Regions from separate parts of the Peribacillus sp. NPDC096379 genome, predicted to be linked through region 1. Evidence: riboswitches for the same ligand, from Rfam matches in the RefSeq annotation. Region 1 holds a riboswitch; each other region holds the start of a gene.
What was found. A riboswitch is a leader RNA that binds a small molecule or an ion and turns the genes downstream of it on or off. The one in region 1 is predicted to bind thiamine pyrophosphate.
Positions count from the first base shown of each region.

Region 2: it holds a riboswitch for thiamine pyrophosphate, as region 1 does, so the genes downstream of both, thiW (energy coupling factor transporter S component ThiW) here and ACIQZI_RS21675 (ABC transporter substrate-binding protein) in region 1, are expected to answer to the same signal.
Region 3: it holds a riboswitch for thiamine pyrophosphate, as region 1 does, so the genes downstream of both, tenA (thiaminase II) here and ACIQZI_RS21675 (ABC transporter substrate-binding protein) in region 1, are expected to answer to the same signal.

Region 1 covers NZ_JBIWFD010000007.1:39,817-50,119, reverse strand. The annotation lists gene ACIQZI_RS21685 (DinB family protein) at 1-232, shown strand, start outside; gene ACIQZI_RS21680 (DUF2207 domain-containing protein) at 546-2,480, opposite strand; TPP riboswitch at 2,770-2,879, shown strand; gene ACIQZI_RS21675 (ABC transporter substrate-binding protein) at 3,018-4,010, shown strand; gene ACIQZI_RS21670 (thiamine-binding protein) at 4,024-4,317, shown strand; gene ACIQZI_RS21665 (ABC transporter permease) at 4,314-5,084, shown strand; gene ACIQZI_RS21660 (ABC transporter ATP-binding protein) at 5,077-5,814, shown strand; gene ACIQZI_RS21655 (TatD family hydrolase) at 5,811-6,587, shown strand; gene ACIQZI_RS21650 (cold-shock protein) at 6,799-6,999, shown strand; gene ACIQZI_RS21645 (hypothetical protein) at 7,483-7,839, shown strand; gene ACIQZI_RS21640 (SEC-C metal-binding domain-containing protein) at 8,103-9,155, shown strand; gene ACIQZI_RS21635 (SEC-C metal-binding domain-containing protein) at 9,223-10,303, shown strand, end outside.
Region 2 covers NZ_JBIWFD010000001.1:164,679-174,981, forward strand. The annotation lists gene ACIQZI_RS00835 (FMN-binding negative transcriptional regulator) at 20-631, shown strand; gene ACIQZI_RS00840 (ABC transporter permease) at 997-2,193, shown strand; gene ACIQZI_RS00845 (acyl-CoA dehydrogenase family protein) at 2,556-3,740, opposite strand; gene ACIQZI_RS00850 (transporter substrate-binding domain-containing protein) at 4,329-5,204, shown strand; gene ACIQZI_RS00855 (amino acid ABC transporter permease) at 5,556-6,263, shown strand; gene ACIQZI_RS00860 (amino acid ABC transporter permease) at 6,276-6,989, shown strand; gene ACIQZI_RS00865 (amino acid ABC transporter ATP-binding protein) at 7,012-7,767, shown strand; TPP riboswitch at 7,950-8,054, shown strand; gene thiW (energy coupling factor transporter S component ThiW) at 8,209-8,730, shown strand; gene thiD (bifunctional hydroxymethylpyrimidine kinase/phosphomethylpyrimidine kinase) at 8,699-9,496, shown strand; gene thiM (hydroxyethylthiazole kinase) at 9,510-10,303, shown strand, end outside.
Region 3 covers NZ_JBIWFD010000001.1:1,202,243-1,212,545, forward strand. The annotation lists gene ACIQZI_RS05630 (energy-coupling factor transporter transmembrane component T family protein) at 1-507, opposite strand, end outside; gene ACIQZI_RS05635 (ABC transporter ATP-binding protein) at 520-1,980, opposite strand; gene ACIQZI_RS05640 (ECF transporter S component) at 1,993-2,586, opposite strand; gene tenA (thiaminase II) at 2,612-3,295, opposite strand; TPP riboswitch at 3,445-3,599, opposite strand; gene ACIQZI_RS05650 (carboxymuconolactone decarboxylase family protein) at 4,275-4,856, shown strand; gene ACIQZI_RS05655 (ABC transporter permease subunit) at 4,871-5,710, shown strand; gene ACIQZI_RS05660 (ATP-binding cassette domain-containing protein) at 5,685-6,398, shown strand; gene ACIQZI_RS05665 (aliphatic sulfonate ABC transporter substrate-binding protein) at 6,423-7,427, shown strand; gene ACIQZI_RS05670 (MerR family transcriptional regulator) at 7,591-8,124, opposite strand; gene ACIQZI_RS05675 (acetyl-CoA C-acetyltransferase) at 8,441-9,622, shown strand; gene ACIQZI_RS05680 (hypothetical protein) at 9,837-10,061, shown strand; gene namA (NADPH dehydrogenase NamA) at 10,299-10,303, opposite strand, start outside.

The DNA.
Region 1 (10,303 bases):
GGTCGCTTCGATTCGCGAACAGTGGAATGACGAAACACTGAACGAAAAGAGAGATATGTACGGAGAAATGTGGTCCATTAACACGGTGCTCGGGCTGATAATCGCACATCAAGCACATCATCGTGGCCAAATGACCGTGCTCATGCGTCAAGCGGGTCTGACCGTACCCGGCATATATGGACCGGCAAGGGAAGAGTGGGCGGCGTTTGGAGGACAAGCTCCTGAAGTATAATCGTGTAAATGGAAATTGATACTTAAATTCGGCTGTTATTTAAACATAGTACGTAAAGAACACGTATGAGTTAGCGGTGAAAGCCGCCTTTTATACGTGTTTTTTGTGGAAAAGGGGCGGGGCTTCGCAAAATTGGCTCCGTACCGCCACCTTCATAAGGTGATGTAATTTGAGAACCTGAACCTTTTTCATCGCCTAAGTTTTAGAGCAAGCGCTCATGGCTGTTTTTTAGATAAAGAAATCTACCTATTCTAGCCATGGCATCTAATGTTATAAGTAAGGAAAAGTCCCAACTGATGGAATCTTCATTTGATCAGTCCGCTCCGCCACCACCACCATCTCCTCCGCCGTCGCCACCACCACTATCACCATAGCTGTTGCCTGACGAGCTCCCTTTGGAAGCGGAAGAATTCGACCATTTCCATGTATTTCCTAAGTAGCTGACTGGGTCTTCATCATGATAGATCAGGTAGGTAAGGGGCAAGGCTTGAGCATATTCAAGTTCTGGTATTACTAAGCTTGCTATTTTCGTTTTAGAGTGCTTGACTTGGAGTAAAAGAATTCGGGTTATTGTTTTTTCAAGTTCAGATTCTGTAAGATTAGTAGGTATGCCATCTCTTTTTATTTCTTTTCTGAATTGTCTAATCTCTGAATGGATACTAGTCGCTTTCTGGGAAAATGCAAAACGTGGTGCTAGGACATATAAGAGAAAAACAAATAAGATCGAAAAGAAAAGTAGTTTCATAAGATTGATATCGACTAACATAAGTGAACCGATGACAGACGTTAAGATGAAAAGGATAATTCTCTTTTTTCTTCTATATTGGATCCATCCGGCGATAAGTGTGACTCCCCCAACAACACTGTACCCAATAATAGCTATTGTTGAGAGTGAGTCGATTACATAACAATATAGAACAGTTGTGAATATGATTAGTAGCAATCCCCTCGTTAATAGGGCAAATCTGTTGTTCAAGAATCGTTCCTCTTTCAACTCTTGTAGAACTTCTGCGAACCATTCCTTTTCTTTCCTTTTAAACTCCATATGTCTTCGTTGATATTTCTGTGCTTGCTGTTGGTTCATTTTTTCTCTTTTTGTTAGGCCGGCAATATCGGTCATGGAAAAAGAAAGCTTTCCTTGACCATACTTCTGCTTGAATAGCCAGGAGACGAGCAGCTTTTCAGAAGAAGAAAGCTTACCCAGAGGAGCTGTTAAAGTAAAGAGAAGGCTATGTTTGGGAGCTGTAGGATCCTTTTGAAACCTTCCTCTTGTCTGCTGGATTTGAACAGTGGCTGCTCCTTTTTCAACAAGAGAATATAGCCCGGATAGGAACGCATAAGGATTCAATCTGCCAATACGGTGAATCATATATAGATGAAGTGGATCATGCTTTAGAATGCTCTCTGTACTTCTTCTAGGCACAAGTTTCATGATGAGCAAGACGAAGCAGCAACAGATAAGGAGAACCAAGAAACCAATTAAAAACTTTGAAAAGCCTTCCTTTTGTTTTGTTTTCTTTATGGCTGTTTCTACTCGCTTCTTTTCCTGTGCAACTGCTTCCTTTAAAGACATAGGTGCTGCATTTTTAGCCTGTTCACTCATGATGGATGAGGGAAAGAGTATCCGGGTTTCAGTTAAGGCATACATTTCAGATACCGGAGTGGAGAAATGGACGCTATATGGATCTTTTGATGAAACTTTCCCTTTCCGGTCATGGAAGAATGCATACGTGTTTTGATTATCGACTTCTTGTGGGAAATAAAAATCAATGTTTACATGAAAAAGATCGTTATCATGATTTGAATCTGTTCCAAAGAACGGTACGGTCAAATCACTATAAGAATCATATGATTTCACAGCATTTTTTAACGTATATATATAGAAAATATACTTCTTTTCATTATTGGACGGAAGGGATGCAGTATATGTACGGTCATCTTCTGAAACATGTAGCTGTCTCAGTTCATTCCTCTGCATATAGCCAAGCTTTGCCTTTGGATTCAACAGCTCATATGCCTCGAAATCCTGCACCCCATCATGATGGTCCTTCTGGATAGAACGATGGACTTGACTATACTTTCCATCAAAAGTGTATGTGAAAATTTCATTCACGACTAAATTTCCGTTTGGCTGAATCCAGGCGCGGATATTTACTTGATCAATCGAAAAGGACTTAGCGAAAGTGGTTGAAGCCATGATGAAACCAAGAATAAAGATAAACGGAAAAATAAAGAATACTCTTTTCAACTAGTTCCCCCCTACGATATTACTCATTAGTATCACTGTTAATCTACGAATAACTAAATATTACCATATCTATAAAAGGAATGGAAAGCGAGGCAGGGATTTGTTCATTCTATCTGAAGCGTGGCTATATTTTTTGAAAAAATCACAGAAATTGGTGGATGTGATTGTGATGGAACCTATTTTGTTCCCTTTATCGAAAAAGGCTTTTTCTTTTTTAGCATTCCTCTTGAAAAACCTCAAGACATATGGCAAAGTAAGTAGATGATGAAGCATTAAACGAATTGAATAATGAAACATGTGGGGGGACCAGTGTTGCTGGTTGAGACCGTATCCAATAGATACATACCCTTGGAACCTGATCTGGTTAAAACCAGCGTAGGGAACATATTTAAACAGGACTCATTTGTTATGATATGCACCCTAGGGATAAACCTATGGTGCTTTTTTGCGTAGCGCGATTCCTATTAAACGTTTACATATTTTCCACCTTGTTTCTTCGTTTGCTGCTTTGTAAGACATGTTCAAGGGGGAAATGTAATGAAGAAATGGTTAGTCTTACTTAGTGTGATGCTTATTCTTGCTGCTTGCGGGAATAGTCAGGACAATGGTTCGAAGGAAAAGAATCAAGAGAAATTAAAGAAAGTTACTCTTGTTTTAGATTGGACGCCGAATACGAATCATACTGGTTTGTATGTTGCAAAGGAAAAGGGGTATTTTGAAGAAGAGGGGCTAGATGTTGAGATTATAATGCCAGGTGAGGCGGGAGCTGACCAGCTTGTCGCAGCGGGAAAAGCAGAGTTCGGAATTGGCTACCAGGAATCTTTGACAGAAGCGCGTGTACAAGGTGTGCCATTGGTCTCGATTGCTGCTATTATTCAGCATAACACGTCTGGATTTGCTTCCCCAGTTGATAAGAAAATTACCTCACCGAAAGATTACGAAGGAAAGACGTATGGCGGTTGGGGAGCACCTGTAGAAAAAGCTGTCCTATCTTCTTTGATGAAGCAGGAAAATGGAGATGTGAAAAAAGTCGATATTGTGAATATGGGAGATACGGATTTTTTCACAGCGGTTAAACGAGATATTGATTTTGCTTGGATTTATTATGGGTGGACAGGTATAGAAGCTGAGTTGCGTGGGGAGAAATTGAATATGCAATATTTGACCGATTACACGGAAAAGCTAGATTACTATACGCCTGTTCTCACAACTAATGAAGATTTAATAAAAGAAGATCCAGATACTGTTCGTTCTTTTGTAGCAGCAGTTTCCGAGGGCTATCATTATACGATTGAACATCCCGAAGAAGCGGCGGACCTTTTAATTAAAGCAGTTCCTGATATAGACCCAGAATTGGTAAAGGCAAGTCAAAAGTGGTTATCACCGAAATATCAAGATGACGCTTCAAAATGGGGTGTTCAAGATCAAAAGGTTTGGGAAAACTATGCGAGCTGGATGTTTGAGAACGGTTTGCTTGAAAGTGAATTAGACGCAAAAAAGGCATTCACCAATGAATTTTTACCGAAATAAGGAGGAGAGAAGCATGAGCGACTCATTAGTAAGCATTCAAATTATCCCGAAAACAAAAAATGGGGAAGATGTGATTCCTTATGTAGATGAAGCAATAGCGATTATTCATGACTCTGGAATTAAATATGAAGTTCATCCGCTTGAAACGACCATGGAAGGGAATTTGACAGAAATCTTTTCAATTATCGAGAAAATGAATCAACGGATGATTGAGATTGGCAGTCGTAATGTGATTTCTCAAGTGAAAATTCTTTATCAACCAAGCGGTGCATCTATGGATAAATTGACAGAGAAATATCGCCCATGAAGATTTGGTATAAAGGATGGAGACCAGCTCTGGTCCTCATCCTTTTATTCATCGTATGGGAAGTTTCTTGTCGGCTTTTTGAAATACCAAAATGGCTCCTGCCTTCCCCCTCGCAGATATGGTTAGAAGGAGCTGCTGGATGGCCGAATTATCATCACCATCTAACATCGACGATTGGACTTACAATCTTGGGGTTTTTAATTGGAGCAAGTGTGGGCATTGCAGTTGCTGTTGGTCTACACCTTATTCCGAAGCTTAGAGAAGCCATTTATCCGATCATCATTCTCTCACAAAACATTCCAATCATTGTGTTGGCTCCACTCCTTGTTATTTGGTTTGGGTTTGGTATATTACCTAAAGTCATTGTCATTACGCTCGTTTGTTTTTTCCCAATCACAGTGGCTGCTTTGGATGGGTTTAGACAAACGAGTTCAGAGCTGATGCATTACATGAAAATGGCTGGGGCAACAAAGAAACAAATCTTTTGGAAACTGGAATGGCCTTATGCGCTACCATCCATCTTCTCAGGGTTGAAAATCTCCGCTACATACAGCGTAATGGGAGCAGTTATTTCTGAATGGCTTGGGGCAAAAGAAGGGATAGGTGTCTATATGACCTTAGCTTCGTCATCCTTTCGAACGGACCGTGTCTTTGTTGCGATCTTTTTGATTATGATTTTGAGTTTGGTATTCTTTGCCCTTATTGTATCGATGGAACGAATGATCGTGAAGTGGAAGCCGAAAGGAGATGGCAAGAGACGTGACTAAACTTTTAATTGAGAACATATCGAAATCCTTTGGTGAAAATCAAGTACTGGATCAGTTGTCTCTTCGTGTAGAAGAAGCGGAGTTCGTGTCCATATTAGGTCCTTCTGGGAGTGGAAAAAGCACCTTATTTCAATTAATCGGTGGATTGTTTGCACCAGACTTTGGAGAAATTAGGCTTGATGGCAAACGTATTAATGGAGAAACCGGTTCGATTAGTTACACGCCTCAAAGTCCATCGCTTTTGCCATGGCGAACGGTCCTCGGCAATATCCTGCTTGGTGGAGAAATTGTTGGGGAGACAGACCAGGCACTTGCATTAAAGATGATTGATAAAGCGGGTCTAAAAGGATACGAGAATGCCTATCCATATGAACTGTCTGGAGGGATGAAGCAGAGAGTGGCGTTTATTCGCAGTCTGCTAAGTCCGCAATCACTTATTTGTTTAGATGAGCCTTTTTCAGCACTCGATGAATTCACACGTCTCGAAATGCAAAATTGGCTCTTATCTGTTTGGGAAGAAGATAAACGGGCCATTTTGCTTGTTACCCATAATATTGAAGAAGCTCTTTATTTATCTGATCGGGTTATTGTGTTATCAGAAAAGCCTACCCAAGTGAAAAAAGAGTTTATCGTCCCGTTTCCGAGACCAAGACAAGCATCGATTTTGCTAAGCGAAGAATTTTTATCGTGGAAAAAGAAGATATACAATGAATTGCGGGTGATTATGTGAGGCAGTCTATAATCGACTCTCATATTCATTTTGATCAATATTCAGAAAGTACCCGGTCTACCATTTTAAAAGACTTGCAAGCATACAAAGTAGAGGCACTTATTTGTGTATCAACGAATCTCGCTTCTTCTCAAAAAAATTTAGCTTTAGCAGAGATGGATAAACGACTAAAGCCTGCTTTCGGCTTTCATCCAGAACAAGAGCTGCCGAGTGATTCGGAAGTGAGTCAATTATGTTCATTCTTGAATAAACACAAACATCAAATGGTTGCTATTGGTGAAGTGGGCTTACCCTATTACTTGCGGTTCGAGCATCCAAAAATACAGATTGAGCCTTATATTGAACTATTGGAGGTTTTTATAAAAAAGGCTTCAGAGCTGAATAAACCAATTATTCTTCATGCGGTATACGACGACGCTCCTTTGGTTTGTGACCTTTTGGAAAAACACTCGGTAACAAAGGCACATTTCCATTGGTTCAAAGGAGACGAAAAAACAGTTCAGCGCATGATTCAAAATGGGTATTATATTTCAGTCACCCCAGATTGCTTGTATGAAACGGAGATTCAGCAATTGATTAAAGACTATCCGTTAGCAAATTTGATGGTGGAAACGGATGGACCATGGCCGTTCGAAGGACCATTCCAAGATACGGTGACTCATCCGAAAATGATTCATGTAAGCGTACAAAAAATAGCAGAAATAAAGAACATTCAGGTAGAGAGGGTATACGAAGAATTGTATAAAAGTACGGCAAAATTTTATGGGCTGTAAATCATTTTGACTAGTTAACGAGAGACGGAGTTCCCAGCCCAAAATATTTCTTTTATTAGTTTGCAATCGTTGCCAAATCCTGTTATTATTAAGAGGAATTATTTTTGTTCGGTACTGTAGGAATCTAAAAGTGAGAACTTTTTGACTCGATTGTCACTTTGAGCAAGGATAGTAATATAATGTGTGATGAACGCACTAGGAGGCAACAACAATGGAACAAGGTAAAGTAAAATGGTTTAACGCAGAAAAAGGATTTGGATTCATCGAACGCGAAAACGGAGACGATGTATTCGTACATTTCTCAGCTATTCAAAGCGAAGGTTTCAAATCTCTTGACGAAGGTCAAGAAGTGACTTTTGAAGTTGAACAAGGTCAACGTGGACCACAAGCTTCTAACGTACAAAAAGCATAATTGATACATGCAAAAGGCAGACTCTACTTTGGAGTCTGTCTTTTTTGCGTTTGATTTAGAGTTAATCTTGTTACATAAACAAAATAAATAAAAAATCCCACTCAGTAAACAAGTGGGATAACAACAGTAACAAGTAAGGGAAAATGCATAAAAGATTTTTCCAATTATAACATAGCCATTTTAGAAAAGCCTAGTTCAACTATTTATCCCGCATTAATAGAGCGGAGGTATTAGCGGCACTAGAATGGGACTAACAATCAGTGGGGGCCCACGGATTGAAGTTTCACTTTATCTCTATATAATAGATTTTGACTTACTACTTTTAATAGCTATAATATAAAAAAGGTAATTGAACAAGAAGTTCTGCATATAATTAGGATGGTATGTGAACTCTTGATTTAAATAGTAACAATTACGATTTGCAAGTTTCAAAAAATAGAGTATAATTGAGAAAAATGGGCTTATGAAAACTCGAGGTAGCTAATGATGAATGAGATTCTAATGGAATTTTTACTACGGGATATTGTTTCGCATTTACCGGATGAAAAGCGTGAGATTTATCAATATATAGTAAATGAAGAAGATCAATTGGCACAGCAAGCGGATACTGCCGACCATCTTCTGCAGTTGTTTGTGAAATATGCGCCACATCGAACTGCAGCCAAACACTTTCACTTGGAATATGGTGAAATGATTAAGTTTATGCATGACATTGAAGGAGAAATAAGTGAGAAGTTGGAAGAAAGATGTGCAAAAGTGAAATGGATCGACATGACGGACAAAATTAAACACCCCAATTCTTCAAAAAATCCTGTGCTTACTTATTTGCTAATCACTTGAATTCCACAAAAATAAAGGTTATTTCACAAGGTTTAACCTGTTGAGATAGCTTTTTTTTGCATGATCACAACCGGGAAATGGGGTCTGACCCCGCCATGAAGATACGAGACCCCTTGGTATAAGCGGGTTGGTGGCTAGTGGGTGAAGCTGGGAAATAGGGTCTGGCCCTCAAGGAGTATCAATCTTCCTGTGAGTCCCATTAGGTAATTTCGTTAATTTTTGATACAATGGAGAGTAGCATTTTGTTTTTTGGAGGTATATATATGGGAAAATTAAATAGAAATGCACCGTGTGAATGTGGCAGTGGGAAAAAGTACAAGAAGTGCTGTGGCAGAAAAGTGGATGAAAATCCAATTGCTGTTCATTATGAAGAAGCAACACTATTACAGAAGGCGTTAATGGATTTTACAGAAAAGAATTATAAAGCTGAAATCAATCAGCTTTTGCTTGATTATCCACTTCCGGAAAATGTAAGTGAAGAAGTTCAAGAAATTTATCAATTTAATGTGAATATATGGGGTACTTTCACGCAGCCCGTTGTGAACGGCGATACAATCTTTGATACATTTATGAAGCAAGAAGGGCCTCATATTGTAAGGGAGAAAACGAGAGAGATCGTAGAGTCTTGGAAAGGCACGACTCCTGTATTGTTTTCAATTGAGGAATTAACGAGTGAAACAATAACTCTAGAAGATATCGTGACGAAACAAGCTATCTCGCTTCCGTATACGCCATATGCAAGTCAGGAATTAGGAATTGGAGAAATCATTCTTGGGTATTTAGTTAATATGGGAACGAGAAGTGATTTCTTTGGTCAGTTTATTAGCTTTGAGCCAAAATTTACAGACAACATTTTAACAACTATAAATCAACAATTAGAAGAGTACAAGCATGCGGGTGGAAAAGCAGAAGAATTCATGGCTCGGAATTTCTTGCAAATCTTCCATAGTCTCGCGGCTATTACAGAAGGTATTGAATTACCAAAAACCGAAACAAATGAGCGAGTATGGTACAATGAGAAAGAAAAAGAAACGGCAGAAATGGTGAAACAAGGAATGCATGAAGAGGGTTATCCGCAGTCACTAATAGAAAGTGTTCAAGCGTTGTGGAACACCTATTGTACGGAACAATCTCCATCTATTCGAAAACCAGAAGCATTTGCTGCAGCACTGGAGTATTCAGTGAAACTGCTCTCTAAAGGGGAGTTCAGTCCTTCTCAGACTAAGCTTGCTAAGAAATACGGGGTAGGTGCTTCTACTTTATCGAATCGATATAAAGAAATGGAAGCAGCAGTTGGAGAAAAAATAGAAATATAAACAAGTAGGCTGCCATTTTGGTAGCCTATTTGAATAATAGTGCGTGTTCAAAAAGGAGGAGAGTTTTTTGAGTAAAATATCTATAAAGAATCCCTGTCCGTGTGGAAGTGAGAAAATATATAAAAATTGCTGTGGAAAGAATGTAATCGAGTTTCCGACGATTTCGATTAGTGAAGAAGCGGCAATGTTTCAAAAGGAATTATTAAAATATACTTTTGAAAGATATGAGCATGATATTCTAGATCTTGCGTTTCAATATCCGTTATTCAATTTTATGGATGTAAAAGAGGAGCCGATTCTTGTAGAAACGCATGATACCTATATGCAACACATGCGCACATGGGCAGTATTTAACCTGCCGATTGCTAAAGGACAGACGATCTTTGAAGAATTTTATCGAAAAAAACCCTCTAAAATAGTAAGGAAGAAAACGAAAAATTTGATTCTCTCATGGCGTGGAGCGACACCAAAACTATATCTGTTAAAGACCATCCATTCGGATAGGGTCGTGATAGAAGACATACTTGGTAGGATTGAGTATGAACTACCGCTTGAGTATGGAACAGGAATGGTAGAGGAAAATAGTTTACTACTTGGAATGCTATTAGATAGGGGTACTGGCATGTACTTCTTGGGAGAACCTATAAGTTTCCCTGCTGCTGGGACGGAAAAGTTAGTACAGGAATTTCAGGATGAATTGGAAGAGCATCTTGAAGATGATGGAGGGTATGAAGATTTCTACCAAATTGATTTTCCGTACCTTCTTGAAAGGCTACTCCTGAGGATGATGGGGGATATTGACCTGCCAGATATCACACAGTTTGAATGGAGCTCAGAAAAAGAGTTACAAGTAGCGATTCTTATTCAAGAACATATGAGAGAAGATAATTGCCCAATAGATATGATTATGACCGCCATTGTAATTTGGAAGTCGTATTGTGAGAAAGGGTCTCCTTCTATACGTAAACCAGAAGTGTACGCTGCATTAATTGACTACTTGGTACAATCCGCTTTACTGGATATTTTAGCACCGTCACAAAAGGAAATTGCTGATAAGTATGATATAAGTGAGGCAACCATTTCCAAACTGTACAAAAGGATTGGAGATATCCTCTATGAAGAATTGGAGAGTCTTGGGATGACTGAAG
Region 2 (10,303 bases), on a different contig from region 1:
TTCTGAGAGGAGAAAAAACATGTATATTCCTGCACAATTTAAAATTAAAGACGAAACACTTGCTTTTGACATTATGAAGGAACATAGTTTTGCGACTCTTTTTTCTCAACATAATGGAAAGCCTTTTGCGACTCATTTACCGTTAATTTTGAACAAGGATCATTCATACTTATATGGACACTTTGCTCGTCCTAATCCTCAGTCGAAAGATATCCAAAATCAAACCGTTTTAGCTGTTTTTCATGGTCCGCATTGTTATATCTCCCCATCTTGGTATGAGACGAATAAAGCAGTACCAACATGGAATTATGTGACTGTTCATGTTTACGGAGAAGTCGAACTATTAGAGGATGAACATGAGTTAATGAACTCCTTAGATGATATGGTATTGAAGTATGAAGCTCCTGACAGTTCATACAGTTTACAAGATGTAGATGCTGAGTTTCTCGCTGGTATGAACAAAGGAGTTCAAGGATTCAAAATAAAAATCAACAAAATAGAAGGAAAAGCAAAGTTAAGTCAAAACCATCCATTGAAGAGAAAAGAGTTAATTGTTAATCAACTGGAACAGATTTCAAATACAGATGAGCAACAGATTTCATTATTAATGAAAGCAAACCTAAAAAAATAAGGTTGAATGTTACTACACGAACGGGAGTGTTGATCCAATAAGGATTAACGCCCTTTTTGTTGAACTTCTTTAGATCAATTCGTTGACGGAATATATGAGGTAATAAAAGTTTATGACGGAGATGTGTTTACATTAAAGGGACACTTATAGAACATTTTTACTAAAAGTACAGAGAAAATCAAACTAGTTTTAACAAGCCAAACTAAAAAGTCGGTTCCTTACGCGTAAGGAATTCGACTTTTTTTAGATTGAAATCTGCTTAGCGTATATCTCCGCGTTTTGTCGGTAGGACCCTTAATAATCATATTCAATATTGCGCATAACTAAGTGTAAATAAGTGAATGCGAAATATGGGGGATGAAATCGTGAAGCAATTATACAAATTAAGTTCTACTTGGTTTCCAATTTGGTTAATTTCATTACTCATGTTCATTATGGTAAGTGTTTACTTACCTGTTTTTAGTGGGGCGAATCAAAATTTAATAGATGTTCCTTTAATCGTTGTGAACGAAGATAGAGGCCATATGGGAGACGCTATTTTATTAAAACTTATAGAAAAGCAAAATGGAAATTCTTTTAAATGGGAAATCGCTAATAATAAGCAAGAAGCATTGAATGATTTAAAAAATGACAAAGCTTATGGTGCATTAATTATTCCTGCAAATTATTCAAAGGGTCTTTCTCAAGTACAAGAATTACTACTTTCAGGCAATGGCAATGGGAAAGCAGCAACGTTAGAAATTTTATTAAATGAGGGGGTTGGTCAATCAGCATCTATGATTGCTAGTAATACACTTCAAGCAGTTGCTTCTGCCACTTCTGAGGCGCTCAGCAGGAACTTTAAGAATGAATTAAATGAAAAAGGGATTACTCTATCCCCTGACAATGCCTTACTATTAGATACTCCTGTTAAGTTTACTATGAAAAATGTACTGGGGCTTCCGGTTAATCTAAATAAAGGAATGACTCCATTCGTGATGGCCCTTATTATTTCTATTACAGGGCTCATGGGAGCAAATATGATTCATGGATATCTTATGAGGGGAAACGGTATTCTAAAAAAGAATGAATCTTCATTAAGTGAATCAAAAATTCTGACGTCCGAATTGATATTTGGTGCAATTTTATCCTTTTGTGTCTCAGTTATTTTGCAATTATCGGTATTCGGATTTTTTGGAAGCTCCCATGCTACTAGCATACGGATTATTTTCTTGTTCACCTTTTTCTGTTGTATAACCATGTTCTTCTTATTTAAATCGCTTGCCCTGTTATTCGGTGGTTGGGGAATGTTGGTGATGTTCCCGGTAAATATTATGGGGATTTTTTCAAGCGGTGGAGCAATCCCTCTGTCAACCTTGCCAGTTGTTCATCGAATATTTAGTTCCATTCTACCTACTAGATATATGGTAGATGGAATGAGGGCGTTGCTTTATTATAACGGCAGAATGCAAGCGGGACTCGGAACAGCGTTATGGGCACTATCGATTTACTTTATTATTACTTTGGCTATCGTCATTACATTCATTAGAAATACGAATAGAAGACAAGGGCAAATAAGCTGATGAAAAGTCATTTGTTTATCATTCAAGGTTTCCCAAGTTGGTAGTAATGGTTTGCCTTAGCTTGACCTATAAAAGTAAATCTTTTAACAGCTGGTCTTACTGTCCTATAATCCAGTATCGATCCTTCCATTAAAAAATAATAGAAAGATCCCTCTGAATCGAGTGAATCAGGGGGATAACTTTTGCGTGAAAATAGTGATTAAGCGTATGTAACGGTTTTCTGTGAGGTATCCATTGCATGCTTTTTCTGATAACGCTGAAAAAACCAGATTGTACTAGCAAGCCAGAATCCATTAAAAAAAGAGCCTGGGGCCCCAATTGCAAAAGCAATTATGTAACTGATGCCAGACTCTTCCTACTAGTTATTTTGATGGTACATGTTGACTAAAATTAGCTTGATCTTGTTCAATAGCGGATAGTGCTAATCTTTTTATTGTTGCGTCATCCATTGGCGGATTGTGCAGTCCAGCTCTTACATCTCGATAGTATCTTTGTAAAGGATTAGTACGTTGAAGGCTTTTTGCACCGACAATCCGCATGGCTTTATCGACAATCGTAATCGCTGAATTTGTAACAATATGCTTAGCAGCCCCAAGCTCATTTGTGAGATGAACTCTTCGGGCTTCATCATCATAAGCCTCTGCAACGCTATATAAGAAATGTCTTGCTTTCATTAATTCTAAATCAATTTCTCCTAGAAGTTGTTGGACATTCGGTAGCTGGCTAATTGGTCCGTTTAGACTATTTGGCGAGTGAGATTTTGCAAATTGTACTGCGTAGTCACGAGCGGCTTGTGCAATTCCAAGATAACAAGCCGGAATGTGAAGAATCCAACCATTGATTGGACCTCCACTTGGCGTTTCGGGAAGCTCAACAAGTTTGGCATCATCAACTTTAACATTTTGAAGAACAAGATCATGGCTACCTGTCCCTCTCATGGAAATTACGTCCCATGTTTCATCAATGGTTAGTCCTTCTAAATCCTTATGAAGGAGAAAGAATCCAACCTTTTGTTGTTCTTCAATCCATGCAGATACAAGAAAATAAGTTAATACCGGAGACATCGTTGTGAACGTTTTCCGTCCAGTAATAACCCAAGAACCATCTTTTTTGACTGCGGTTGTTCCAGGGCGACCTCCTCTAGTTGGACTTCCTGTTTGCGCTTCACTGACAGAACGATTCACTAATGCACCGTTTTGAACTTCCCCAGCAAAGAAGGACAAGTTCTCATCATTCCAAAGTTTTTTCTCAAATAGTTCTCCAACAGCCCCCAGATTCCAGCCGATAGATAGTCCTGTGGTCGCATCAAAACTGGCCAGTGTTTCCTGAAAAAGGATCATGTCATAAACGGTTATCCCTTCTCCACCGTAAGCTTTTGGTAGCGTAAGACTTGTGTACCCCATATTCACTAAGTCTTGAATATTTTCTTTCGGAAACATTGCCAATTCATCAATTTGTGCAGATTTACTTTTAAACGTTGCTGCTTTGTCATGTAGTTTTTGTAACCATTTGTTTTGAAAGTCAGTTTTTATAAATAAATTAATCATGCTTTCCCTCCTGCTGGGTCTCATTAGATAAGTAGTCAAGGCGAAGTTTTTTATTAGTTGTCTATGTAAATAGATTAATTCGTATTATTCCTATTGGTTTAAATGATAACTTTGCAAAATTATACTGTCAATAAATTTAAAAAGCTTTATCAACATTCTAAATTTAATATCTCGTAAAAACTATACATCTAGGACTCATGGAAGTTTCATTTTATAGAAAATTCAAATAACTGATTGACTTTCAAATAGTATCAATCTATTATGTAAATAACTCATTTTCATACTTTACACACCTAAATAGTATGAATTAAACGGTAAAAGGTGGTGCGGCTATGTGCGGACAAAAGGTATGGCAAAACCTTCATATAAAATTAACTAGCTATGAAGAACGATGTTGTAGCTAAAGTTCGATGCAATAGTAAGATCATGAATAAAAAACATCGATGAGCGTCTGCTCTGAAGCCCGACGATGAAAAAGGTTCAGGTTCTAAAAACTGTATCACTTTATGAAGGTGGCGGTGCGAAGCCCCGCCCCTTTTCCACAGAACAAGCAATCATATAACAAATGATAAAAAGGGGATTTATATTATGAAAAATAAAAAGTTTTTACAAATAGTAGCAACAGGTTTAGCGGTGGTAACTCTATTAGCGGGATGCGGATCAAATGCATCATCTGGTACAGAATCTGACACTACAGCAGGCAATGACTCAAAAGTCAAAAAAGTAAAAGTAGCCTATGACCAAGCGTCAAAACCAATGACTTGGTTAGATGAAAACGGAAATGCAACAGGATATGATGTAGAAGTTATGAAATTGGTGGATGAATTACTACCAGAATACGAATTCGAATACGTTGGAACGTCAAGTGACGACTTATTAGTAGGGGTAGAACAAGGTAAATATCAAGTAGGTGTTAAAAATGCTTTCTGGACACAGGAAAGAACGGAGAAATTTATCTTTCCGAAAGAATTCATAGGGTTGAGCAGTGCAGGCCTTGTGTTAACGAAAGAAAATGAAAAGATTAAAACTCTATCAGATTTTGCAACAGCTGGCTATTCGCTAGCACCCATTGCCGCTAACAACGCGCAATATACAATTGTGGATGAATATAATAAAGCCAATCCAGATAATCAGGTGAAATTGAAAGCTGGAGATGCATTTACAGTGGACGTGGTTCAATGGGTAAATGAAGGTCGTGTAGACGGTGGTGTAATCATTGAGAGTGCATTTGAAAAGCAAGTAACAGCTGAAGATGGTCCTTATCATAATCTAGTAAATGACGTTGTTTACAATGAGTTCGCAGTCATCAAAACTTGGCCATTGTTCAATAAAAAAGAACAAGAATTTGCAGATGCTTATGATGAAGCAATTAAAAAGCTAAAAGAAGAAAAGAAGACAAATGAGTTAAGTTCAGAATTCTATAGTAGAGATTTGTTCGAGGTATTAGATACTGTAGAAAGATAATAACAGTGTGATCGAACATAGTCTTAAAAAAATTCAATCATTCAGACTAAAACTTGTCACTTTCTTATTTTAGGTTGTTGGGTGTGATACCCAATAAATCTTACTAATTAAGAAGTGACAAGTTTTTGTTTGCAGACATGGGGACTTAGGCTTCGCGACTTATTAATATATACAATCTACCTCGTAAATATACTTACTTTATTAAGAAAGTATTACAAAATCCAGCTACGCACCGCCGCCATTGTGATTAGGCGAGTATAGCGTGCTATAGGATTAATCCTTCACGGTAAATGGTGGCGTTTTAACGCCACTCGGGTTTTGTATGTAAGAAAAAGAAGAGGGTGGTAGAGCATGGAAAAGTATTTTGATGTTACATACATAGTAGAATCATTACCAATGTTACTTCCATTTCTTAAAGTGACATTTTTGGTAGCTGGTCTATCGGTTCTTTTCGGGACCCTCTTAGGTTTCATTCTAGCAGCAATGAAAATAGGGAATAGTAAGATTGCTAAGAAAATCGCCTATGGATATACAACCATATTACGATGTACCCCGTCCATTGTTCTGCTATTTCTAACGTATTATGGGATTCCAGCCATTGCAGGTAATTTTGGGGTCAACTTAAATGATGTTGATAAGATAGTCTTTGTTGTCATAACCTTCTCGCTTCAATTTGCAGCTGCTATGTCTGAGGTAATTAGAACCTCGTATGAATCAATCGACAAAGGGCAATTTGAGGCGGCAGTAAGTGTAGGCTTAAGTCCTTCACAAGCGTACAGAAGAATTATTTTTCCACAGGCTTTTGTCGTCGCATTACCGAACTTTGGTAACAGCTTACTTGAGTTGATGAAAGAAGGGGCTTTAGCTTATACAATCGGGCTGATCGATATCATGGGAAAAGCAGAGCTTATTATCGGTGCGAACTATAATACGCATGCCTTAGAAATCTATCTTGCCTTAGCGGTGATTTATTGGATCCTTTCGATTGCGATTGAACAACTATTTTTAAAATTAGAAAAGGTGTTTAGTAAAGGAAAACAAGTGATTAAAACTACATAAGGGGGTGACAGTGTGTCGGAAGGTCTAAATTATCAGTTTTTAGTGGATACATTTTTTGTTGCCTTATCTGGGGTGCCTATAGCACTGATTATTACGATTGTATCATTACTGATTGCTTTGCCATTAGGTTTTTTACTTGCCTTAACAAGAATCAATCGGATTCCGGTTTTAAATCGTTTTGCACAAATATATGTTTCATTTGTAAGAGGAACACCTGTCATTATTCAAATATTTATCATCTATAGCAGTGTCCCTTTATTGCTTGCTTCGATATTTGAAAAATATAACATCAACATGAATGTGTACGATGTCAATCCAATTTGGTACGCTTTCATTGTTTTCTCATTGAATACGACAGCGATTCTTATCGAAGTGTTCCGTTCAGCTTTAAGCACAGTAAGCAAGGGACAATTGGAAGCAGCTTATTCTGTTGGATTAACGAATGTGCAAGCATTTAGAAGAATCATCATTCCACAGACATTAGTTGTCGCCTTACCAAATATTTGTACAGCAACAGTCAATTTAATTAAAGCAACATCTTTAGGGTATGCCATGTCTCTGCAAGAAATTACATTAAGAGCCAAGGTGGCAGCCAATGTCGGCTACAATTATGTTGAGGCTTATATTGATATCTTCCTTGTCTACTTGATTTTATGTAGTTTAGTAGAGTATTTATTTAAGGTATATGAAAAACGATTAAGAAGGTATAAAGCAGTAAATGTCTGAAATGAAATAGGAGGTGGATATGATGTTAGAGATTACAAATATCCATAAATCGTTTGGTAATAATGAGATTTTAAAAGGCGTGGATTTACAAATAGACAAAGGGGATGTTGTGGTAATCCTTGGACCAAGTGGCTCCGGAAAAACAACATTACTTCGCTGCATTAATTTTCTTGAAAAAGCAGACCAAGGGCATGCCATTTTTGGCGATATTGATGTCAATCTTAAAACAGCGTCCAAAAAGCAAATTCATGAAATTAGGCAGAAAGTGGCCTTTGTATTTCAAAATTATAATTTATTTAATAATAAAACGGCATTGGAAAATGTAACAGAAGGGCTGATTATCGGAAGAAAAGTGGCAAAAGATGAGGCGATTGAAATTGGCAAAAAAGCATTGGATAAAGTAGGCCTGGCAGAAAAGTATCATGCATACCCGAGTGAATTGTCAGGTGGGCAACAGCAAAGGGTTGGTATAGCAAGAGCGGTCGCTTTAAATCCAGATATCATTCTATTTGACGAACCAACCTCTGCACTAGATCCAGAACTAGTCGGTGAAGTGTTGACCGTCATGAAAAATATTGCCAATGAAGGAACAACGATGCTAGTCGTCACGCATGAAATGTCGTTTGCGAAAGATGTAGCCAATAGAGTGATCTTTATGGATGCCGGCGTTGTAGTAGAAGAAGGAACACCTAAAGATATTTTTGTGAATCCAAAAGAAGAACGAACAAAGAAGTTCTTAAAAAGGGTTTTGCCGGAGGATTATATCTTTTACATTTAATAACATTATTTGTAGGGCTTTTTCTGTTGAAAAAGGGGCGGAGGTATTACTGCCCGTTAATGCGGGATAAATAAGCGCTACATGAATCCAATTTTCCTATCTCGCCTTAAAAAAATATCAATTTCAAATTTTCAGGCATTGCATTTTTGTTCCAGCGTGGTATGATGACAGTAATTAAATATACATTGCACTAGGGGAGTCTTTAAGAGGCTGAGATGGAACGTTGTTCTAGACCCTTTGAACCTGAACCGGATCATGCCGGCGGAGGGAAGTGGAGATATTAGCTCAGTTAGTTTATATGTGGATATCTACCCCTTTCCTACTTTCAGGAAGGGGGTTTTTGGTTTTATTTCAGAGTGTGTGGCTTTTTAAAACAAATCACTTAAAATGCTCCAAACTATTTTGGCCAATGTATGGGGCACACAAAAAGGAGATGAAACGATGAATTCTATTAGAAAGCTCACACTTACTGCCATGATTACAGCATTAACAGCACTGACTAGTTCCTTTGTCTTTATTCCGATGGGCTTTGCCAAAATCTTTCCGATCCAACACTTAGCGAACGTATTAACGGCCGTTATGTTAGGTCCTGGCTATGCCATTGGTCAAGCTTTGCTCGTCTCTATTATTAGAAACATGGCTGGAACGGGTTCTATCTTTGCTTTTCCAGGGAGTATGATGGGGGCTTTGCTTGCAGGACTATTATTCAGGTATACAAATAAGATTGGTTTCGCTTGTGTAGGTGAGGTCATAGGTACCGGGATTATCGGAGCGCTTGCCTGTTATCCACTTGCCCTGTTGTTTTTAGGGAAAAAAGTGGCTTTGTTTGGCTTTTTACCAGCGTTTTCAATTAGTTCTTTAGCAGGAGCAAGTATTGCGTTTATTTTATTAAAAGTGTTCTTGAAAAATAAATATTTGGAGGGGTTACTCTATGAAAACAGCACTTACAATCGCAGGCTCTGATTCAGGAGGAGGAGCGGGAATTCAAGCCGATTTAAAAACATTTTCTGCCCATCATGTGTTTGGCATGTCGGTTATCACAGCTGTCACCGCCCAAAATACGGTAGAGGTTCGTTCGATTCAAACGATGAGCCAAGAAATCATTCGCGACCAAATATCTGCCGTTTTTGACGATATTGAAGTTCATGCTGTGAAGATTGGGATGCTCGGTTCGGCCGAAACGATCGAAACGGTTGCCGAAATGCTTGATACATATAAACCTCAGTACATTGTCCTTGATCCAGTCATGATTGCTAAAAGTGGGGATCAACTTCTGGAGGAGGATGCTGTAGAAGCGTTGAAAAAGCGCTTGCTCCCAATGGCTACGCTCGTTACTCCTAATATACCAGAGGCGGAAATGCTAGCGGGAATAACGATTCAATCTAAACAAGATTTATATGAAGCATGCCAGATTATCGAGCAATTAGGAGCGAAGGCCATCTTGTTAAAAGGAGGACACTCTGCCGGAGATCCAAATGATCTTTTTTATGATGGGACAAATTATTCATGGTTGAATGGTGAAAGAATTCATACGAAAAATACACACGGGACGGGCTGTACCCTTTCATCAGCCATTGCGGCAAACTTGGCAAACGGACTTGAAATCGAGGATGCCATCCGTCAATCAAAAGAATATATTACGCAAGCTATCCGTGACAGCTTTGCCATTGGGAATGGCCATGGTCCAGTCAACCATTTCTATCAATTTCAGAAAGTACACCAATCATAAAAATTTGGAGGGAATGACTGTGCAAAATAGAATCGAATTATTATTCAAGAAAGTCCGAAGTGCCAATCCGCTTGTTCATCATATAACCAATTCGGTCACAATCAATGACTGTGCGAATAGTACCCTTGCCATTGGCGGCTCTCCTGTTATGGCATCTAGTGTCAATGAGGCCGCAGATATGGCGAAAATTGCAAATGCACTTGTCTTAAATTTAGGGACGCTTAACGCCGATTCCTGTGAAGCAATGATTTTAGCTGGAAAAGCTGCTAACTCTGCACATATCCCGGTCATTCTTGATCCTGTTGGCGCTGGGGCAACACCTTATCGAATCGAGATGGCTGAGAAGATTCTTCATGAAGTGAGGATGAGCATTATTAGAGGGAATGCCAGTGAAATTTATAGTTTAATAGGAGGGAAAAGTCAGACGCGAGGTGTTGATTCAGGTACGGTATCTCTAGCAGGAGCGGACCTTGCTGCGCGGGCAGCGGTAGAACTAAACAGTACAATCGTTGTAAGTGGTAGAACAGATGCAATTAGTAACGGTGAAACGACTGTTTTAGTGAACAATGGCGATCCGATATTGACGAAAGTGACAGGAACAGGCTGTATGGCGACTTCATTAATTGGTTGCTTTGCAGGGGTTACAGATCAGATGCTTGATGCAGCAGTAGCGGGAATTTCCGTCATGAGTATTGCTGGTGAATTAACTGCAAAGAAGCTATCAGAAGGAGAAGGAACTGGGACTTTCCGAATGAAATTAATTGATACGATCTCGCTGATGAACGGAGCGACTTGGATGAAGGAGGT
Region 3 (10,303 bases), on a different contig from region 1:
ATTTTGGATCGTTTGAAATTCGTCCAGCATGATCGGAACTAATCTCAAGGCGGCCATAAAGCTATAAGCATATTTAGGGTTGAGTTTGACTTGTTGCATTAAAGAATAGAACAGATAGACGGGTCTCGTAGTTAAGGCAAAGGTTAGTCCTAGTACTGCAAATAGTAATGCACGAAAACCAACAAGAAGTCCTCTAAAAAAGCTTTCTTCGGTAATATGAATAAGCCCCCACTTAAACCAAGTGGTGTTTCCTTGTCCAAATAAAATCATCGAAGAAGAAGTCGATAAAAATACAACAAAAAAAGGAATGAAAAGTAATGAAATTCGTTTGAGCGGCTGTCCTGTAAAACACAAGAATAAAATCAAGACGATAACCGTAAAGTTCATCATAAATAGTAAATCATGAACTGATAACACAACGATACACAACATCATTAATACGAATAACTTAAGGCTAGGATTAATCCGATGTAGCCATGTTTCTTTACTTGAAAAATCTAATTGCATGATGTTCCTCCATTACACGGATACTAATTCAGTCTTCATATTCATACTTTGTATTTCATCGCTGATCACTTTCCCAGCATCGATTGTCCAAATTCTTGTTGCAAAGTTGTTTGTAATCTGTTCATCATGGGTAATCATGATAATCGTCGTACCTTCTTGTCTGAGTTCTTCCATCCATTCCAATAATGCAAAGGTGTTTTTGGAATCTTGGCCAAAAGTAGGTTCGTCTAAAAGAATTAGCTTTTGTTCCTTTACAATCGATGCAGCTACACTTAAACGACGTTTTTGCCCCATCGATAACTGATATGGGTGTTTATTACGATGGTCTACTAGCCAGAACCGTTCTAGAAGTTCTTCGACTTTACCTTCTATTTCTCGGGTATCCTTTTTGTCTATCTTTAATGAGTAGGCGATATCTTCATAGACTGAATTTGCGACAAATTGAAATTCGGGATTTTGAAACACAAATGTCACGAGATCCGCATGTTTTTTTCCTTTTTTTATCGGGCTTCCTACTAATTCACAATGTCCTGTTGTTTTGATAAATTGCATGAAAGCATGTAAAAGAGTGCTTTTGCCGGCTCCATTTTCTCCTTTTATAACAATCCATTCACCTGAATAAGCTTGCAAATGATCTACCCGGATTTTTTCTTCCTTTTGCCTAAATCCTTTAAAGCTTTGCACATCTAATACTTTCTCCTTTTTTTCAAAGGGCGTCCTCGAACGTAAGAGGGAGGTAGTTTCTAGATACTCTTCCCAAATACCTGGAAACCAGATTCCTTGTTCCCTCATTTCATTTTGATACGTTGATAAGATTTCTTCTTTTGGTCCATCGGCTATAATCTGTCCTTCTTCATTAAAAAGAATGATTCGTTCAATGAATTCTAGGACATGATCAATTTTATGTTCTACAATAATCAATGTTTTTTCTTGGCCGACTTCTTTTAATACATTCCAAATCTCTTTCGTTCCTTTAGGGTCAAGCATCGCTGTTGGTTCATCTAAAAATAATACGTCTGGTTTTAGGGCCAAGATCGATGCTATAGCTAAGCGTTGTTTCATACCTCCAGATAGTGTTTGAATGTTAGTATGAATATCTGGTAGAGATAAGCCGACCTGCTGTAAGTGATGATGGATTCGCTCAATCATTTGTTGTTTTGGAACGTTCATATTTTCAAGAACGAATGCAATTTCTTCATCAACAAAAGGCATGCAAAACTGACTATCAGGATCTTGAAAAACATACCCCCATGAAGAGGGACATAAAAGTGCCTCAGCTTTCATGGGAACGTCAATCGAATGAGGAATTAAGCCACTTAAAACTTGTAAAAGCGTCGATTTTCCACAACCTGATGGCCCGAGAAGGAGAACTTTTTCCCCTTTGTAAAAGGTAGAAGATAAGTCCTTAAATAATAAGGACGCATCTCCAGGGAATTTCAATCGTAACTTTTCAACATGTGCAATTCGTTCCATAGTTATCCACCCTTACTTTTGATCCAGTTCAGCATAATCTTTACTTGATGCTGGACGCACAAGATTTGTTACGCCTGTCGCTTCTAAAACTCTCACTAAATAGTAAGCAAACACACCTGCAAAGAGAATAGACCCGAGAAATCTAGCAAACATAAATAATGTTAAATTCCAAGCAGCAAGATCACCGATTTCTCCATAGGCGAAATCCATTAGGACCGATCCTAAGCATGCAGCGATAGCCGACAATATCGCTACGGAAATATGAAATCGTTTATATTTGAAAGCCATAAAGACAAGCTCTGCAAACAAACCTTGGACAACGCCATACAGAAGCACGGTTAGCCCCCATGGGGAACCTAAAAGAAATTCACCGGACGCCGCTGCAATTTCAGCAAGCAATGCAACACCTGGTTTACGGATGATAAAAAAGGCAACATTAGCCGCAATAAACCACATGCCATACATAAATTGGTCGGCATGTAAGCCGATTGGTTTTAGAGCATAATATACGGAACCCCAAAGAATATAGACAATGCCAAATGCAATGGCAATTACAATCGTCACTAATATGTCTGTCAATTTTAATCCTTTTGTCATGTTATGAATCTCCTTATTTAGAATTGGCTAATTATTATACTTCTAGTACTTCTTTTTGAACCGGCCACGTTTCTAACTGATACGCCATTTCCCAAAAAGAGTATTCATATTGACTACTAAGGATGAAATGCTCTTTCATTCGTAGTTTATCGTCCTCAGTCACTTTGTTAGCAATCTCATCGATTCTCTTAATCTGTTCGTCTACCAATGTCCGGAACCAATCGCCGCCATATGCAGCAATCCATTCTTGATAAATCGGTTCTTCTGGTGTACAACCTTTTAGTCTTTCACCAATTTCATAATATAACCAGTAACATGGCAGGATTGCCGCAATTACGTCACCTAAATGTCCTGAATAGGCAGCACGATACATATGTGACGTATATGCATAAGCAGTAGGTGCAGGTTTAAAATTCTTCTTTTCCTCTTCAGTAATGCCTAATCGTTTAGAGAAATTGTCATGGAGCGATAGCTCAGCTTCATACGTTCCTTGTGCATGGCTGGCAAGTCGACTCGTTGTGTATAAATCTGTTGCTTTTACTGCCCCTAAAGCTTGTACTCTAGCAAAGTGAGATAAATAATAAGCATCTTGCATCACATAGTAGCGAAAACAGGCGAGTGGGAGTGTCCCATCTCCAATACCTGTAACAAACGGGTGGTGAAAGCTTGCTTCCCAGATGTGATCAACTTCTTTACGAATTTCCTTTGAAAATGTCATGTGATTTGCCCTCCATTTTTTCTATTAGTAGTAAGTGAGACACAGATAGATATATGAAATTGCCCAGTATCTTCTTTTAAAAAATAAAAAACCACTTCCTTTTTAGCATAAGAAAGTGGTTTTGATTGGTTACAAAATAGGTGTCCTCAGTATAGACGCCCCCACTTCCCTACGCTGGTATAATCCAGATCAGGTTCTAAGGGTCTTAAAGTCTCACTTTAATCTCAGCCTTTTCAGTCATAAGAAGCTTCCAATATCTTTTTAAGCTTCATTTCCCATTCAAGAGGCACCCCTAGTGGTAAAAATTGTTTATTTAATTGTCATTTGTCTAAATAGTACCATGAAATTTTTGATTGTCAATCTTTTATGAAAAATAGGAATGTTTGATGATTACCGAAACATTGCAGATTGATATGCAAATAAGCTTTGACAGAATGGAGGGGGTAGGCGATCCATACTGAAAGTTCACATTTGATTCATTTTTGGCTTTTTTTATTTGGGGAAAATCGCCGCTATGGAAACCTCGAATAATTCTGGAGACGATAACCATTTTGGAAGGGACTAGTTTTATGATGAAAAATGAGACAAATTTCTTCAAGAGGTTTTGATGTTTAGTGTGAGTAGTCTACCCCCTCTATGACCAGAGATAACAGCTCTCCATATAGCTTGTTTGGCTTAGGCGATCCTTTTGGTTATGTATTCTAGCCCAGTTTGCGATACCAATAAATGAGGTCTTTTTTGCATATTTTGAGCATTTTGTTAAGGAACAAAATTAATGAATAATTGAATTAACCAACAGGATCAAGTATTCGCTTACTTATTAAGGAAAGCCTGAAATCAAGAAAAGTCTTGAATATTCAAAAAATAACTGATATATTATTAAAAAGTAAACTACCTGGATAACTCGGAAAAATCATTATCATAACCAAGTAAAATGATAAGAATTATAAGTATTTAATTAGGAATTTGGGAGGCTATCATGTCAGAGTATCAGCAAGTAAGTAAAAATTTAGGAGAAGCTCTTAAGAAAGCTACGCAGCCATTTAGAAAGTATCGAAATTTTGCAGATGAAGTTTGGTCTGAAGGAGCCATTGATACTAAAACAAAAGAGATTTTAGCAGTAGCGGTTACTCATGTTACAAAGTGTAGCTACTGTGTTGACTTTCACACAAAGCGAGCAAAGAAGGCTGGTGCCAAGGTAGAAGAGCTTATTGAAGCTGCGGTACTTTCTGCTTCGATTCAATCGAATCCCGCACTAATGGAGGATGAAACATTACGTGTCTCGAATCTCGAAGATTTCCCTTTATCTGCTCGCTCGTTCTTCATCTACCCAACTAGCGAAGAAGGCTTCTATTTGACTCAGAAAACAAAGGTTTTGATAGGGTTAGCTGTTAGTTATGCTTTAAAAAATAATGAATGGATATCAACATTTTTACAGATAGTACCAGATCTTTCAATTTCCGAAGATGAAATAAAAGAAACCAGTATGGTTGCGTCAGCTCTGCTAGCGGGAGCAACCATCAGGCATATTGATGATATCATAAATGCCTTTGAAAATTGATTGGAGGCATTTATATGTTGAAAGGAACGAATAATACATTTGTTAACCACATTCTTCCATGGTTAGTCCCCGTTATCTTTATTGGGATATGGCAAGTGCTGGGGCAAGTAGGGTTCATTTCTCGAAATTTCTTACCTACCCCTTTGAGTGTAGTGGAAGGGGCGATTCGACTTGGGGAATCTGGAGAGTTATTTGATTACATATTTGTAAGTACAGGACGAGCATTATTAGGTTTCTTGATCGGAGGCATTATTGGTTTTGTATTTGGATTAATCAATGGAACCTTTTTTATCTTTGAAAAATTATTTGATACGTCCATTCAGATGATACGCACGATCCCTCATTTGGCACTTATTCCACTAGTCATTATTTGGTATGGGATTGGCGAGGAGGCAAAAATATTCTTGGTTGCACTTGGTGTTGCCTTTCCAATCTATCTAAATACGTTCCACGGAATTAAAAATGTAGATAAAGGCTTACTCGAAATGGGAAAGGTGTACCGTTTGAAACCATTCCAACTTTTTACAAACATAATGTTACCAGGAGCACTACCTTCAATTTTAGTGGGAGTAAGATACGCCCTGGGAATCATGTGGATGTCCTTAATTGTTGCAGAGACAATCGGTTCAGACTCGGGGATTGGTTATATGGCTACATCAGCCAGAGAATTTGTTCAAATGGATATTGTTATTTTAAGTATCGTTTTATATGCACTTTTAGGTAAATTATCTGATTTCCTGGCAACGCTCCTGGAACGTCGATGGTTGCAATGGCATCCCAATTTTTTTAAGAATAAGAAACAATCAAAACAGAAACTTAAAGGAGAGCATAGAAGTGTCGGGAGTAGAAATTAACATCAAACAACTGGATAAGAGTTTTGGGACTTTACAAGTCCTGCACAATATTGACTTCCATGTCAAATCAGGTGAATTCGTAGCGATTGTTGGGAAAAGTGGCTGTGGTAAAAGTACGTTGCTTAGAACGTTAGCTGGTCTTGAAAATATTACTGCTGGAGAAATTACTTTTAATGATAGGGTCGTAAAAGGTGTTCAGGAAACAACAAGAATGATGTTTCAGGATGCGAGACTTTTACCTTGGAAAGATGTGATAACCAATGTCAAGGTGGGGACTCCGAATCGTGATAAAGCGGAGGAAGCGTTGAATAACGTAGGGTTATCTGATAAAAGAAATGATTGGCCAGCTGTTTTATCGGGTGGACAAAAGCAGCGGGTATCACTTGCAAGAGCGTTAGCAGGCGATCCTGAACTCATTTTATTTGATGAACCACTAGGAGCATTAGATGCATTAACACGTATTGAGATGCAGGAATTAATTGAAAAACTATGGACGAATCAACGTTTCACTTCAATCTTAGTCACTCATGATGTAAGTGAGGCTGTCATTCTTGCAGACAGGGTTGTCTTGATAGAGGATGGCGGAATCGCGCTTGATGTGAAAATTGATTTACCAAGACCTAGGAAAAAGGACATGAAGTTTACTGAATATGAAAATATGATTCTAGAAAAAATTATGCACAAATAAAAGGAAATACGGGGGCGTTGAGAGTTGAAAAAGGTAATATATTCACTTATAACACTAGTAAGTATCGTGTTTTTAGCTGCTTGTAGTTCAACTAGCAATACAGATAAGGCTAATGGAGATTTGGAAAAAGAAAACGGAAATAAAACCGTAACAATCGGTTATCAAAAAGGAAATACCCTAAATATTTTAAAGGCTAGAGGAAACCTTGACGAGCGCTTGAAAGAGGAAGGCTATAAGGTTGAATGGAAAGTTTTCGCTATAGGAACAGCTTTACTGGAGGCTTTAAATGCAGGGCATATAGACTTTGGTCATGCATCTGACGCGAATAGTGTTTTCTCTCAAGCAGGAGGCAAGCCAATTGAATACGCTGCATCAGAAACCCCTTACCCAAAGGGAGTTGCATTAGTAACGAAAACAGATTCCGGCATAGAAACAGTAAGTGACTTAAAAGGAAAGAAAGTAGCAGTTACTAAGGGCGGAAACATGCACTATTTATTATTAAAAGCCCTTGAAAAAGAAGGAATGAAAGAAAGTGACGTGGAAGTTGTTTTCTATGCGGATGCATCTGAAGGTTCAGCAGCATTCAGCTCAGATAAAATTGATGTTCTGGGAACATGGGATCCTTATCTTTCGATTGTTGAAGATATCTTTGAAACTAGGACCATTGTGAACGGTGAAGGGTTGACGGAAAATCGCACTTTTTATTTCGGGTCGAATGAAATATTGAAAAACAATCCAGAGGTCGTCAAAATCGTTTTAGAAGAACTTGAGAATTCGGACCAATGGGCGAATGAAAATAAAGAAGAAGTAGCTAAAATTTTGGCAAAAGAACTAAATTTAGATGTAGAGCCCTTAATTGTTGCGAACGAAAGAAGGGATTTTGGGGTATTACAAGTGGATGATGAAGCGGTGAAGGTTCAGCAAGATTTGGCGAATTCGTTCTTTTCTATCGGATTATTCCCGAATGAAGTTGATATTTCAGAAGCAGTAGAACCCAACCCCACTTGGCTTCCAACGAATCTAAAGTAAAAAATACCACATTTACTAGTTTCTCATTTGTAGTGGATTAAAAATAATTTAGTCGTGATCTATGATGCGATCCATAAATAAACAGTGCAATTTCACGAATTGCACTGTATTTTTTGTTTTTATGACTTTGTCTCGAGAGCACGAGATTCTGCTGGGAGCTTGATTAGCCAAATAAAAGTTGGAAAATATGCCGCCGTTTTTGCTTTTTGGGTGCTTTTTTTCCGTCAAAGACAAGTGGATTACTAGATAAAGACATCCCTTTTTCATTGTTTTTTCCAGTCTCAAGCACTTCAATCCGTTTAGCCATGCTTTCAATCTGTTTGTTTAGATCTTCAATTTCTCTACGATGTTGAAGGAGTTGGTAAGATGCTACGCTATCGGCTTTATCATCGAGTCGTCTTTCTAACTCCTGAACGGTTGTCAGAAGTTTTTCTATGACAATCTGATTTTCAGGAGATTGAACAGTTGGCTTGACTGCTCCTTTTCTACTCTTTTTCTCCCCCAGTTCAACTTGCTGGAGAACAAATCCAGCGTTTAATTGCTGCTGGATTTGTTTCAATTGCTGTATGTTTTCGTCCGTAAATAAGTAGTGACCATGTGAATTACGCTCAATCTCCATATTGCATGCTGTGACCCAACGCTGTACCGTACTTTGAGAAATTCCTAATTCATTAGCTACTGACCCTGAATTTTTCATTAAAAATCCCTCCTAATGACTATACAATTCTTCCTCTTTCCTTGATTTCCTTTCTCTCTGACAAAACAAGTTTAGATTCGGCAAAGAAAGTGGATTTGCCCCTTATTTTTTGGCAGATGTCGATTTTACTTTGAAGAATTCAACTCTCCTATGAATGAGGAAATCTATATAAAGTGTGAGAAGAGGAAATTTTGAGAAATAAAAACACTTTGAATTATAGAGGTTGTTCAGAAAAATCTAGACTTAAAAAACTAAACGGTTATAATTCTACTATATATTGAATATTCTGATACCTGGTTAAGGAGGAGGTAGAGGCATGAGTGATGTGTATGTAATAGAAGGGGCTCGAACGGCATTTACGAGTTTTGGAGGATCCTTTGCTCAAGTTTCGGCAGCTGATTTAGGGGCAGCGACAGCACGGGAAGCTTTAAGAAGAGCAAACATACCGCCAACAGATGTAGATCATGTTATTTATGGGAATGTTATTCATTCCTATACGAATGCATCCTATTTGGCGAGACATATCGGCTTAAAGGCGGATGTGCCTTATGAGGTTCCCGCATACGCTGTGAATCGTTTATGTGGTTCAGGTGCACAGGCGATTGTATCTGCTGCACAGCATATTTTATTAGGTGAGGCTCAAATCGTGCTTGCTGGTGGTGCGGAGAATATGTCAATGTCACCTTTTGCGAATTTCAACGCGCGTTTTGGTGGCTCGAAATATGGGACGCTTGTTTTTGACGATATGTTGCAAAGTACATTAACGGATGAGTATGCAGGCAGCGGAATGGGCATGACAGCGGAAAAATTGGCATCCATCTACTCGATTTCCCGAGAAGAACAAGATTCGTTCGCTTTGTTAAGTCAACAACGTGCAGCCAAAGCGAGAGACACTGGTGTTTTTGCGAAAGAAATTGTTTCTGTTGAAGTTCCACACCGGAAAGGCACCAAGTCTATTTCCGTGGATGAACATATAAAAGGGGATGTAACAGCAGAGAAATTGGCGTCATTAAAACCTTCATTTAAAACAGATGGAACCGTGACACCAGGAAATGCGAGTGGGATTAATGACGGTGCAGCTTCTGTTATTGTTGCAAGTAAAAGAGCTGTGGACGAAAGAGGTGTACAACCACTCGCACGAATTGTGTCATGGGGAGTGGCTGGTGTAGACCCTTCAATTATGGGAATTGGCCCCGCTCCAGCAATCCGTCAAGCATTGGATAAGGTTGGATTGACGATTGCTGACATGGATGTAGTCGAAATAAATGAAGCATTTGCTGCGCAATATTTATCAGTTGAGAAGGAGCTAGGGCTTGACCGTGATAAAACGAATGTCCATGGTGGTGCGATTGCACTAGGTCATCCAGTCGGTGCTAGTGGAACGCGAATCCTATTATCACTAGCGTACGAGCTCAAACGACGGGGTGAACGTTTTGGAATCGCAAGCCTTTGTATTGGTGGTGGACAAGGAATCGCTGTTGCTTTAGAAAACGTCTAAAGGTTGTATCATGAAAGCTCAAGTATCTAGAAACTAAAAAGGGGATTTTCCCCATTTGAAAGAAACGAAAGTGAGGTTGGAAACGGGGCCGCCTTTAAGAGTAAGTCTATTTTAAAGGCTTTTTTTCTAAAAGATTGTGGCTAAACAAATAATTGAATGTATAATATTAACAACAAAATAGAATGCTGTTTAAATAGTTTTAGGAGGTGCATAGATGAAATTAAAGAGTTTTATTGTTACCTTCTTATCGCTTGTATTAACGACAGTTGTACTTTTCTTAATTGGTCATTTGTTTTCCATCCCTTGGTTAATGTTTCATCTCGAGTATATAGATAACGCAAATGGCTTCATCATTTCAACTGGCTCATTCGTTCCTTTAATAATAGGTTTGGTTGTAAGTTTTTTTGCAGAAAAGATTTATGTTTATAAATACCGGTAAAAACTTGGTTGATCATACCAAGTTTTTTTAGGCTCTTATTTTTGCAATGGTTGTAAAATTACTTGATGGCAAGAACCAGGGAGCATCCCCTAACAATGAATTCTTGTTTTTAGATAAAGTAGATTAAATCTAGGAAATCATAAACAAGCAAGAAATATGTAAAGGAAACGACCTCTCATATTTCTTGCTTGGCTTATTCTAGCCTGTTGTTAAGAACAAGACGCTTGTGTTGCTGTTTTACC